4 regions of the Staphylococcus sp. mip270_02 genome follow, and region 1 is predicted to be linked to each of the others. Evidence: riboswitches for the same ligand, from Rfam matches in the RefSeq annotation. Region 1 holds a riboswitch; each other region holds the start of a gene.

Region 1 (3,218 bases):
AATGCAATATTGTGGAATGATACTCGATCAACACATCAGTGCGCAACAATTGAACAACAATTTGGTAATTATGTGTTATCAAATCCGGTATTAGAAGGCTTTACACTAACGAAATTGCTATGGATAAAAGATAATGAGCCTAATAATTGGAACAGGATAGCGACATTCTTATTACCTAAAGATTATGTGCGGTTTAAGCTTACCGGTAAAATAAATATGGAATATTCAGATGCTTCAAGCACGCTATTAATGGATCCAAAACAAAAAAATTGGTCGAAGGCAATTGGCTCACAATTTGGTATTCACGATATTTATCCTTCACTCGTATCATCCGGAGATTTTGTGGGATATGTAGAAAGTGGCCTAGCTAAATCATTAGGATTAAAAGATGAGGTAGCTGTTTTTGCTGGTGGTGGTGATAATGCATGTGGTGCACTTGGTGCTGGCGTTATCAAATCCAACGATACATTATGCAGTATTGGGACTTCTGGTACGTTATTAACTTGTGAAGAAGGTGAAGGAAAGACGTATCGCCATAATTTGCACTATTTCAATCATGTTGTCGAAGATAAATCATATGTAATGGGTGTGACACTTGCTGCTGGAGATAGTTTGAATTGGTTAAAAAAGCATGTATTTCCTGACTTAACTTTCAATCAAATTTTAAGTTTAGCAAGTGAATCTACAATTGGCAGTGAAGGGTTGTTATTTGCACCTTATCTTTCAGGTGAGCGTACACCACATGGCGATTCCCAAATTAGAGGTAGCTTTATCGGGTTAAGTACTTTACATACAAATGCAGATATAGCTAGATCAGTAATTGAAGGTATTACTTATTCATTGTATGAAACATTGGTATATTTACGTGAAAAAGGGAAGGACATAACGCATATTACCTCGATTGGCGGAGGTGCGAAAAATGATTTTTGGTTACAATTACAAGCTGATATATTTAATGCGAAAGTCAGTAAATTGAAATATGAGGAAGGGCCTTGCATGGGGGCTGCAATGCTAGCTATTGTCGGTTTGGGTTGGTATGAAAATATAGAAGATGTAGTTAATCAATTTATTGTCTATGATAGAACTTTTCTTCCAAATAAAGCTCATCACAAACGCTATGTTGAATATTTTGAAATATACCAAGAAGTCTATCGTCAGACCAGGTCTATAACAGCACGTTTGTTAGAGTTGTCTTTATAGGTGTGAAATTGCATAATAATATCAGCTAATATTAGAAACATGTGTTACAAATGTCAAAGTGATACTTGAAAAGTAAATCATTATAAGTTAGATTGTAAGTAATCGCTAAAACATGTGAAATGAACATTTAATTTGAAAATTTAATAGATAGAAACCACTGGAAGTGCCTTTGATAAAGGCTGAGACCGAAGTAATAACTGAGGGATTCCTAGAACCTGATCCAGTTCGCACTGGCGTAGGAAAGTGGCGTTTTCTATGATAGAAGTAATCATATAACGTTATTTTTCCACCAGGAAAAATAACGTTTTTTTTATTTTGGGGTGAATATATTGTTTATTGCTATTACACCATATCAAGATTTGTCTAAATCACATATTAAGCATTACTGTGAAATCGAAGGTGTTATTGATTACTTATTAATAAGAGTGCCAATGAATACTGAAGAACTAATTCAGTGGGTTCATGAATTACTAAAAAATGAGTTCCCTAAGGATAAGATTATTATTCATAGCGATATCAAGGTAATCATACGATGTGACTTGTCTGCAATTCATTTTAGAGAAAATGACCGTTCTATTAGGGAAATACAAACTCGTTATCCTAATTTACAAGTGAGTATGTCTACGCATCGTAAAGATGCTATTGCTAACGCTAAATATTTAGGGATAGATTTTGTGTTGTTCGGACACGTATTTGAAACACCTTCTAAATCTAAACAAAAGCCTAGAGCAAAGACGGAAGTTGAAGAAGCGCTACAAATTGATATTCCGATTATTGCAATTGGAGGTATTAATCAACATACTTTGCCTTCCTTACCTAATGGATTTTCAGGCATAGCCGGTATTTCTATTTTTAATCAATACTCTAAACATAAACTCATGAATATGAAGGAAGTGTGGGATGGACATGTATGATGTCATTATTATTGGATCTGGAGTCATGGGCATGTCAATCGCACGTGGGTTAAGCCAGTCCTTTGCGAATATAGCTGTGATAGATAGAGACGAAGCAGGTAAGCATGCATCTTATAAAGCGGGTGGGATGTTAGGTGCGCAAAATGAATTTACCGAAAACCGTGCTTTGTTTAGTTTAGCAACAACTTCTCAAAAGATGTTCAAACCTCTAAGAGATAGTTTGTTTGAAGAGGTTGGCGTGGATATTGAGTATTTAAATAGCGGATTAATAAAATTGGCTACGAATCATTATGATAATAAAAAAATCGAACAACAATATCAATTCTTGAGACAACATTTTACATCTGTAGAACATCTTAGCCCGACTGATGTTCAGCACATGTCCAACGGGGTCATTACTTCAAAACATGCAAATGGTATTTATATGCCTGAAGATAATCAAATCAATGCAAACCGATATACCAAAGCGTTGCTGAAGTCACTATCACATCGACATATAGATAGGATATATCAAACAACTGTGACCCATATTGAAGCCGGAAAAGGCGGATACCGTGTGGATACACAAAGTGGAACTTATTATACTGAAAAATTAATTGTCACGGGTGGCGCTTGGACAAGCAAACTTTTACAGCAATATTTACCCTGTGAAGCGGTTAGTGGTGTAAAGGGAGAAGTATTATTGGTAGAACAACCTGATTTGAATTTGGGCGTTACCATGTTCCTGACAAATGGTTGCTATGTCGTCCCTAAATTAAAGAATAGATATTTAGTCGGTGCAACAAGTTACTTTGATGATTACTCAGTTGGGGTGTCTAATGCAGGGAAATCATGGCTTAAGTCACAAGCTTTGCACTATATACCTGATTTGAAAAATGGAAAAATTATAAACCAGTGGTCAGGTATACGACCTTATTGTCAAAATGAACAGCCTATTATGGATGAAGTGGATAAAGACTTATTTGTCATTACTGGCCATTATCGCAATGGAATTCTACTATCACCTTTAATAGGCGAGTTGATGAGTCAATGGGTTATTAATGGCCATAGGCCAAAACAATTATATGATTTTCATATTAGGAGAGGTGAAAGAAATGAAATGTA
Region 2 (3,218 bases), 720 kb from region 1:
CCAAAATACCATTTGTGATTATCTATATTGTAAGGCAGTTGGTAAAATAGCTAATAATATCGAACTATATTTAAATAAAGGATCACTTGTGGGAATTACTGGTCAAATGCAATCAAGAAAATATGAAAAAGAAGGGCAGATGCATTTTGTATCAGAACTTTTTATCGAAACGATTAAATTTATGTCTCCGAGAAATAAAGATGAAATTAGTGAATTTCATGAAATATTCCCTATAGAGCAAGTTTGTAATTCAACTAAAGAAAAAAGTCTACAAGATAATGAAATATACGAAATTGTATAATACTCCCAATTTAAACCTACCTCAAAATTAACCCACCCAAATCTATATACATTAAATCCTACTATCAATTATACTTCTTCAGGCTATTCCTCTTAATATAAGTAAAAAAGAGGGGTAGCTTTTTAAATATAAAGAGTTTTGAGAAATAGGAAAGAAATATAGGCATTAATCATCCAGAATAATCAGATAAATTACAATTACATTACATACTATATAACGATGAAATATTCTGGAAAACTTTCACAGTAGTATTTAAGTAGAAAAAAATTAATTTCAAAATATATTTATATGTAATTTAATCGTAAAAAAACTACAGGTTTTTTCATTTCTCTGTAACCTACTATAGTTTTATGAATGTTATAGTTGTACTTGCAAATTAATCATAAATAACTTATTTACCTTATAGGAGGACTTTTTTACAATGAAAAAAACAGTAATCGCATCAACTTTAGCAGTAGGACTTGGAGTAACAGGATTTGCAGCAGGAAATTCAGCTGACGCTGCTGAACAAGGTGTAGACAAAGCTCAATTAGCGCAACAAGCACTAACTAATCCAGAATCATTAAACGAAGCACCAGTTCAAGAAGGTGCATATGACATTAATTTCACATATAATAATACAAATTTTAATTTTTCTTCAGACGGTGAAAACTTTAGCTGGAGCTACGGAGAAGGTTCAAGCGAAGAATCAAACACGTCAGTAGAACAAACTACAGATAATAATGCACAAGAAGAGCAAGCTCAACCAGCTCAAACTGCTACAGAGCAACCAACACAAGAAGCAGCACCTCAAGAAGAAACAACACAACAACCACAACAAGAAGCAACTTCACAATCTTCTTCTAGTTCAAATGAAGCTTCAGAAGGTTCATCAGGTGTGAATGCACACTTACAACAAATTGCACAACGTGAATCAGGTGGCGATATTCATGCTACAAACCCATCATCAGGTGCTTCAGGTAAGTTCCAATTCTTACAAAGCACATGGGATTCAGTAGCACCAGCTCAATATCAAGGTCAACCAGCTGCTAATGCACCAGAAGCAGTACAAGACGCTGCAGCGCAAAAACTATATGATGAAGTTGGCGCTTCACAATGGGTAACTGCATAATTTAACAGTACCCAAATAAAGTATCTTATTAAAGCCCTCGACATAACTATATGTCGAGGGCTTTTTAGCGTATAGAAAACACGCTAGTAGAGTGTATAAAGTTAAAGATTAATATGATTTATAAAATAGTCATATTTCTAGGGGAGTAATTAATCTAATGAAATCATTTTAACTTAATATAATTTTACACCTTCGTTTTATATAAACTGTTTTATTGCAATAGGTGGTATACTTTGATATGTTTTAGATAAATATAATATATAAAAATCTACTAGGGGAGCCTTTTGGCTGAGATGATTTACATCAGACCCTTACAACCTGATTTGGTTAATACCAACGTAGGAAAGTAGTTTAATTATAGTTAAATTGCTATACCTTTCTATTAATTAACTACGTTCCTAGTTGGAATGTAGTTTTTATTTATAGGAGGAAATCATTTGTTATTTTCAGAAACGTTAAAGAAAGAATCACAAAATATTATAGATGATATTTATAATGATCCATTTATTCAAGAAATGTTGAACGGTAATTTACCTATTGAGGCAACAAAATTTTATTTACGTGCCGACGCATCGTATCTAAAGGAATTTGCTAATATATATGCATTGCTTATTCCAAAAATGAATAAATTAGAAGACGTGAAATTTTTAGTGGAACAAATTCAGTTTATTGTTGATGGTGAAGTGGCAGCACATGAAATATTAGCTGAATATGTTGGAGAAAATTATGATGATATTGTAAGTGAAAAAGTATGGCCACCAAGTGGTGACCATTACATTAAGCATATGTATTTTAATGCGTATGCAAAGGAAAATGCAGCATATACGATTGCTGCTATGGCACCTTGTCCTTATGTTTATCAAGCTATTGCTCAACGTGCATTAGAAGATAATCAATTAAATAGAGATTCGATATTAGCAAAATGGTTCGATTTTTATAGCACTGAAATGGATGAATTGGTTGATGTATTTGATAAATTATTGAATAAATTAACTGAAGCATGTACTGTGGATGAAAAGCATGAAATAAAAATGTGTTTTTTACAAAGTACAATTCATGAACGTAATTTCTTTAATATGTCATATATTGAAGAAGATTGGTTATATGGAGGGGAATAGAATGAAAAAACCAAAAATTGCTTTAACCATTGCAGGTACTGACCCAACTGGTGGTGCCGGTGTAATGGCAGATTTAAAATCTTTTCATGCTTGTGGCGTGTACGGGATGGCCACTATAACGAGTATTGTAGCTCAAAATACGAAAGGCGTACAACATATACACAATTTAGAAACACAATGGTTATCTGAACAACTTAGCAGTGTTTTTGATGATGAGTTACCACATGCAATTAAAACAGGGATGATTGCATCAAAAGATATGATGAAAGTTATTCAAGAGTATTTAGTAACGTATCCTGATATACCATATGTTATAGATCCAGTTATGCTAGCAAAAAGTGGAGATTCATTGATGGACGATGATGCTAAAAAGGATTTGCAAAATATTTTATTACCTTTAGCTACAGTCGCAACGCCAAATTTACCTGAAGCAGAAGAAATCACTGGATTGACGATAGAGGATGAAGCGTCTATTTATAAAGCCGGTAAAATTTTTATAAATGAAATTGGTAGTAAAGGCGTTGTGATCAAAGGTGGGCATGCAGAAGATTTAGATAGAGCTAAAGACTACTTATTCACCAAGGATAATGTTTATACCTTTGAAGAGCCACGTTATGAAACGAAACATACACATGGTACAGGATGTACATTTTCAGCGGTAATCACAGCGGAACTAGCCAAAGGTAAA
Region 3 (3,218 bases), 1.5 Mb from region 1:
AATTCGATACCAGGATCCGATGCACCGGCTTGCATTGCAACAGGTTTTCCTTGGGGGCTACTTGGTGTAGTCAATGGTCCCTGAACACTGAAATGTGAACCTTTGTGATTGATAGGATTGATTGCAGAATTATTAATTAAATTATTGTCTTCTTTATTATGTAAAAAATCATCAACACTCCAAGATTCAAGTAATTGATTCATCACTTGAGCAAATTCATCTGCTTTTTTATAGCGTTCTTCGTGTTCGGGCAAGTGGTCCATACCATGGTTCTCAGCTTCCAAATCTGTCATTGAAGTTACTAAATTCCAACCAGCGCGACCTTGACTAATGTGGTCAACACTTAATAATTGTCTAGCGGCTGTAAAAGGGTTAGAAAATGTACTAGATATAGTAGCGACTAGTCCAACATGTTGAGTAACTTGTGATATAGCTGTTAAATTAACTAGGGGATCGAACCAAAATGCAGGCATATCACTTTTAGAATTAGCTGGAAATGATTGGTTGTCAGCAAAAAATATAGCATCAAATAAGCCTTGTTCTGCAATTTTTGCTAACGACTGATAATATGTAATATCACCAATACGTTCAATGCTTGAATGAGGCATGCGCCATGCAGCTTGATGGTGACCACATCCATAGATGAGTACACCGATGTTTAGATGTTGTGATTGTGTCATAGAATAATTAGTCCTCCTTATTAATTCATTGTTAAGCCGCCGTCCACTGTAAAGTTCTGACCTGTAATGCCATCAGATTGATCCGATACGAGATATGCAACCATATTAGCTACATCTTGTGGTGCGGTAACATTTTTAATAGGTGTTGTTTGAGCAATTAAATCAAAGACCTCAGTTGATGTAGTTGCACTTGCGTCGGTTGTTTTTAATAAACCACCAGATACTACGTTTGATGTGATACCATATTGACCTAATTCGGCAGCCAAATTACGTGAAAATCCAATTAATCCCGCTTTAGCTGTTGTATATTCATGATAAGGGACAACAGGGTTTTGAAATAAATTCGTGCCTATTGAGATAATCTTACCTTTTTTTCTTTGAATGAATTGAGGTATAACGCTTTGACATACATTGAAAGCTGCTTTTAATGTACCATCAATTTGTTGCTGGTAATCATCCCATGAAAGATCTGCAAATGCTTTTTGTTGAACAGGATCAAATTTAAATCCAACTAATGCATTATTAATTACAACATCTATCTGACCAAAATATTGTGTAGCTTCATCAACTAATCTGTCAATTTCATTTCGTTTTGTCACATTTGCTTGTATAGCGATTGCTTGTCGAGTTCCAATTTCATCAACAAGCTTTTGTGCAGCATGTTCACTATTATGATAGTTTATTACAACGTTATGACCATGCTGAGCTAGTGTTTTTACTATGACTGCACCTAATCCACGGCTACTGCCAGTTACTATTACGTTTTTTTTCATTATATACACCCCTTAATTTTCAATAAAAAAATACACAACCCTTCCGAAAGAAAGTTGTGTATTAGAAATAGCAATATATGTATAAAAAGTGCTTCAAAAAGCTTTTGAAATATGCTAGACTTCACACTTTCCTCCGCTAGTTCAAACTAGATCAGGTTCAAAGGGTTTGAGTCAGACTCATCTCAGTTAGAAACACCCCTAGTGCATTTGGTTATTTAATTTAACTTCAATGTATATTTTTTAGTAGTTAATGTCAAGTTTAGGATGATTTAAGATTTTATACAATATCATTTTGAGATGAAGAAAAGAAATTTGAAGAATATTGAAATTGGTAAAGAAGAAACTCTTTACAAAGTTGGATATTACTGTTATCATTATTTCTTGTAGAAAATAAAAACTATGAAAATTAAAGGAGCGAATATAAATGGCAGTTAAATTACGTTTAACACGTTTAGGTTCAAAAAGAAATCCATTCTATCGTATCGTAGCAGCTGATGCTCGTGCACCACGTGACGGTCGTAATATCGAACAAATCGGTACTTACAACCCTAACAATGTAAATGCACCAGAAGTTAAAATCGACGAAGAATTAGCACTTAAATGGTTAAAAGATGGTGCGAAACCAACTGATACAGTTCATAACATTTTATCAAGAGAAGGTATCTTGAAAAAATTTGATGAGCAAAAATAATTTTTAACCTAATATACATTCTGTATATTTGTAAGAGTACCTCAAGAGGTACTCTTTTTTTATTGAGAAATATCAAATAAAATTCAACAATAATGAAAAACGGCGATATATCATAGAACCTTTATTTTTTAAATATAATGAGTCACAGTGATCGAACTTACATGTTATAATGAGCTAATAAAATAGCGAATATACATAATCAAAGATAAATGAATTAGTCAAACTATTATGGAGGAACATATATGAAAGTTGAAGTAGGGAAGATTGTAAATACACATGGGATAAAAGGAGAAATCAAGGTAAAATCCAATTCAGATTTTACCGATATACGTTTTCAACCAGGCGAAATTGTTGAGATAGAACGTAAAGACAAAGAATCATTAACATTTACAATTTCATCATATAGAATGCATAAAGGACTTCATATGTTAACATTTGAAGGAATCAATAATATAAACGATATTGAACATTTAAAAGGTGAAACATTAGTTCAAGAACGTGATCATGAAGAAATTGAATTAGGTGAACATGAATATTATTATTCAGATATTATTGGTTGTACGGTCTTCGATGAAGAAGATACTCCAATTGGTCGTGTGATAGAAATTTTTGAAACAGGCGCCAATGATGTTTGGGTCGTTAAAGGAGATAAAGAATATTTAATACCTTATATTGCAGATGTAGTTAAAAAAATTGATGTCGAAGGTAGACGTATTCAAATCTCACCAATGGAAGGATTGTTAGATTAATGAAGATTGATTATTTAACTCTATTTCCAGATATGTTTAATGGCGTGTTAAACCATTCTATTCTTAAGCGTGCTCAAGAAAAAGATGTGTTACAAGTCAATACTGTAGATTTTAGACATTTTGCAGAAAATAAACATAATCAAGTAGATGATTATCCTTATGGTGGTGGGCAAGGTATGGTATTAAAGCCTGAACCTATATTTAATGCAATGGATAGTATCGACAAGACAGCTGACACGAGAGTGATACTAATGTGTCCTCAAGGACGTCCATTTAATCAAGACATTGCTAATGAACTTAGTCAAGCAGAGCATTTAGTTTTTAT
Region 4 (3,218 bases), 1.2 Mb from region 1:
ACGAATTCAGTAAGTAATTTGAAGAATAATAGACTGACCATAAATAATTGTAAATAGTAAAATCTATCTTTTAAGAAATTCGTTAATGTCGTTAATATATAAATAATGATAATAAACATTAAGATTAGCAATGTTATCCACTCAATTACATATTGCGTTTGAGAAATCTCCCAATTGCCAGAAACGAACAATGAATTTCTATTGTTAAATTCAATTAAAGTGAAAAATAATAGCACTGCGCCACAAAACAATTCTACATATGCTGATTTTACCCATTTTGGTATTTTCATCCAATTAGGAATATCATCCTCTTGAATATCTATTTTATCTTTCCACTTTGTAATGAATTTATCCTTTTTATCTCTTACTTTTTGAATATCTACACTTCTACGTGTTTTTCTAGTAAATTCTGTTGTTTTATCTTGTAAGTTTTTCCAAGTTTCTTTCGTTTGATTCGTTACTGTGCCTTTACTTGTTCTTGATAATTCTGGTTCTTCTTCACCAAGTTCTTGCTTAGTTAATGGAAGAGATCTTCTTAAGAATAAGAAGTTCCAAATTGACATTTGACCTAATAACCACATAATTATGAAAAATGTGTTCACACTTAAAATATCAATCGGTATAATTTTATCACTATCAATTCTTCCGTATAGCACAATTTGCGTAATTAAATAACTAAAACCATAACTGAAAATAATCCAAAGATAATGGTATTTTCTATGCTCCGTATTTAACTCGTCCTTATAAACGATGTAACCAATGTGAATTGCAAATGGTATTACGAAAATAATAGCAAAAAAGCTATAAACTTGAGTCATTAATATTAACGTGATAATAAAGAATAATATACCAATAACTAAAAAGAATATTGAAATATCATAGTCGTATCTTGTTGTTCTAAATAGAGTAAAACCAAGCAAAACAACACCAATACCAAATAAAATGATTATAATGGCACTAAATACTGGGAAATTACCTATATAATTGCTTATCACTCTAATTATTTCACCAAAAAATGCGTTTATAAAATCCCATACATTATGAATATGTAAGTCAATTTTACCCTTGTTATTTAATTTATCAATTAAAGGTAAATTGATTAAAATGATGAGACCTGTGAAAAGCGAAACGATGCCTATAATATAACTATATAATATCTCAGCGTGTTTCTTCAAAAAAGACATACCATTCACCTCAAAAGTTATTATATATTAACAATTAGTTCTTGTCTTTAACAATTTAATAAATACGTCCATAGTATGATATAAATCGATGTATAGTCAACTTTCCACTTATATCATTCAATTAAACAATAAATTGATTATAACTAAGACTAAAATCTAAATCACTAGTTTTGTTTGATTTTTTTAAGTTGTGGTATATATACTTTATAGAAGTCATATACTTTAAAAGGAGTGTTTAATCTATGAGTAAAGAAGAATTAAACAAAAAAGCCGCAGAACAAGCAAAAGAAGCAGAAGATAAATTAAAAGATAAGAAAGAAACTGCTGAAGATAGTACAGAAGAAACTAAAAAGAATGTTCAAGATTCATTAGACTAAATTTTTCAATAATATAGGTTTCACATGCTTTAAAATATAAAAGTAAATCCGACAAGTGAGGCTGGGTCATAATAAATGTCCCAGCCTCACCTTTATTGTAATTTTTCAACGCCATTGCATTAGATATGTATTATATGTGTGAAGACAATATCTTCAGACGTAAATACCATATGTATTGGGATTTAATACGATTAAGATGGATGGTTGATATAAATAAAATAGCTCACTACCTTTTTATATGAGCAATTTTTAATTTGATTAAAGCGAAATAATTATTAACTTATATAGAAGTAAAGTACATATGTTATATATTAAATTTAATAGGCAGCCTTGACATTATGCCTTAAAAGTCATACATTATAGTTAAATTTAAATTAATCATTCGCACTAGGGGTGTTTTGTGACTGAGATGAGGTATACCCTCAAACCCTTTGAACCTGATCTAGATGAAACTAGCGTAGGAAAGTGTACTAATCACCTATTTTTCAGGTATTTGTATGCCTATATTTTAACGCGCAACTTTCTAGAAGGTTGTGCGTTTTTATATTAGGAGGATTTTTTATGTCAAAAGGATTAAAGCTTTCAGAAATTCTAGTGACTGTGCTAATTGCTGTTGTTTTTGCAATTATTTACAACATTTGGAATTTTGTGTATAAAGCGTTACAAGTTACAGGGTTACATTTTGAAGAATTAACATATGGCGCTTGGTTCATGGCTGCTATCGTCGCATACCTTATTATTCCTAAAGCTGGCATTGCAATATTAGCCGAATTTGCTGCTGGTGCCGGAGAAACTATTGTCATGGGTCGTTTTGATATTGCAACTATGGTCTATGCCTTATTACAAGGTTTAGCATGTGAAATTATATTTGCTATTTTCAGATATAAATCTCGTTCAGCAATGGTAGCAATGCTCGCTGGTCTCTTAGCCTCTATTTCAACATTGCCTTTAGACTTTGCTTATGGTTATTTAGGTGAAGTTGTAGGTTGGAATCTATCGTTATATATCGGATTCAGACTTATAAGCGGCGTCGTCGTTGCCGGCCTAATTTCCTACTATATAGTAAAAGCATTGGATCAAACGGGAGTAACCAAATTGTTCAGACCTGCCACAAAAAGTGACTATGATAATTTATAAGGAGCAATCACGTTGATAGCTACAAAAAATTTACGATTAAAATATCCAAACGGTAAGAAAAAGATATTTGATCATTTAACACTCCAAATCAAAGAAAACGAAAAAGTATTATTACTAGGACCATCAGGTTCTGGCAAAAGCACTTTATTAAATGTATTAAGTGGCATTGTACCAAATCTTATTGATTTACCTATTAAATATGACGAATTAATTATCGATGATTCCAGTAGTGTTATATTTCAAGATCCAGATAGTCAATTTTGTATGCCTAAAGTTGACGAAGAATTAGCATTTGTTTTAGAAAACCAACAAATCCCTCGTCACGAAATGGATAAACGTATAGATAATGCATTAAAAGCCGTAGATTTAAAAGTTGATAAAAACCAATACATTAATCAGCTAAGTGGCGGTATGAAACAAAAATTAGCAATTGCCGAAACGATATTACAACAGTCGAAAACCTTGTTTTTAGATGAACCTACTGCAATGTTGGATGTTGAATCGACTGCAGAATTATGGG

Evidence for each region. Region 1 has a riboswitch for thiamine pyrophosphate ahead of ACW5YJ_RS02495 (thiamine phosphate synthase). Riboswitches for the same ligand answer to the same signal wherever they lie in the genome.
Region 2: linked by a shared signal. The riboswitch ahead of tenA (thiaminase II) and the one ahead of ACW5YJ_RS02495 (thiamine phosphate synthase) in region 1 are both predicted to bind thiamine pyrophosphate.
Region 3: linked by a shared signal. The riboswitch ahead of ACW5YJ_RS09770 (3-oxoacyl-ACP reductase) and the one ahead of ACW5YJ_RS02495 (thiamine phosphate synthase) in region 1 are both predicted to bind thiamine pyrophosphate.
Region 4: linked by a shared signal. The riboswitch ahead of ACW5YJ_RS10810 (ECF transporter S component) and the one ahead of ACW5YJ_RS02495 (thiamine phosphate synthase) in region 1 are both predicted to bind thiamine pyrophosphate.

The regions. Positions count from the first base shown of each region.
Region 1 covers NZ_CM132934.1:562,645-565,862, forward strand. The annotation lists gene xylB (xylulokinase) at 1-1,200, shown strand, start outside; TPP riboswitch at 1,350-1,459, shown strand; gene ACW5YJ_RS02495 (thiamine phosphate synthase) at 1,521-2,114, shown strand; gene ACW5YJ_RS02500 (NAD(P)/FAD-dependent oxidoreductase) at 2,107-3,218, shown strand, end outside; gene thiS (sulfur carrier protein ThiS) at 3,209-3,218, shown strand, end outside.
Region 2 covers NZ_CM132934.1:1,283,661-1,286,878, forward strand. The annotation lists gene ACW5YJ_RS05860 (single-stranded DNA-binding protein) at 1-301, shown strand, start outside; gene ACW5YJ_RS05865 (transglycosylase family protein) at 723-1,412, shown strand; TPP riboswitch at 1,676-1,774, shown strand; gene tenA (thiaminase II) at 1,850-2,530, shown strand; gene thiD (bifunctional hydroxymethylpyrimidine kinase/phosphomethylpyrimidine kinase) at 2,532-3,218, shown strand, end outside.
Region 3 covers NZ_CM132934.1:2,080,464-2,083,681, reverse strand. The annotation lists gene ACW5YJ_RS09775 (LLM class flavin-dependent oxidoreductase) at 1-680, opposite strand, end outside; gene ACW5YJ_RS09770 (3-oxoacyl-ACP reductase) at 701-1,453, opposite strand; TPP riboswitch at 1,565-1,663, opposite strand; gene rpsP (30S ribosomal protein S16) at 1,878-2,144, shown strand; gene rimM (ribosome maturation factor RimM) at 2,387-2,893, shown strand; gene trmD (tRNA (guanosine(37)-N1)-methyltransferase TrmD) at 2,893-3,218, shown strand, end outside.
Region 4 covers NZ_CM132934.1:2,282,127-2,285,344, forward strand. The annotation lists gene auxA (lipoteichoic acid stability factor AuxA) at 1-1,184, opposite strand, end outside; gene graF (glycopeptide resistance-associated protein GraF) at 1,427-1,561, shown strand; TPP riboswitch at 1,941-2,042, shown strand; gene ACW5YJ_RS10810 (ECF transporter S component) at 2,123-2,698, shown strand; gene ACW5YJ_RS10815 (ABC transporter ATP-binding protein) at 2,711-3,218, shown strand, end outside.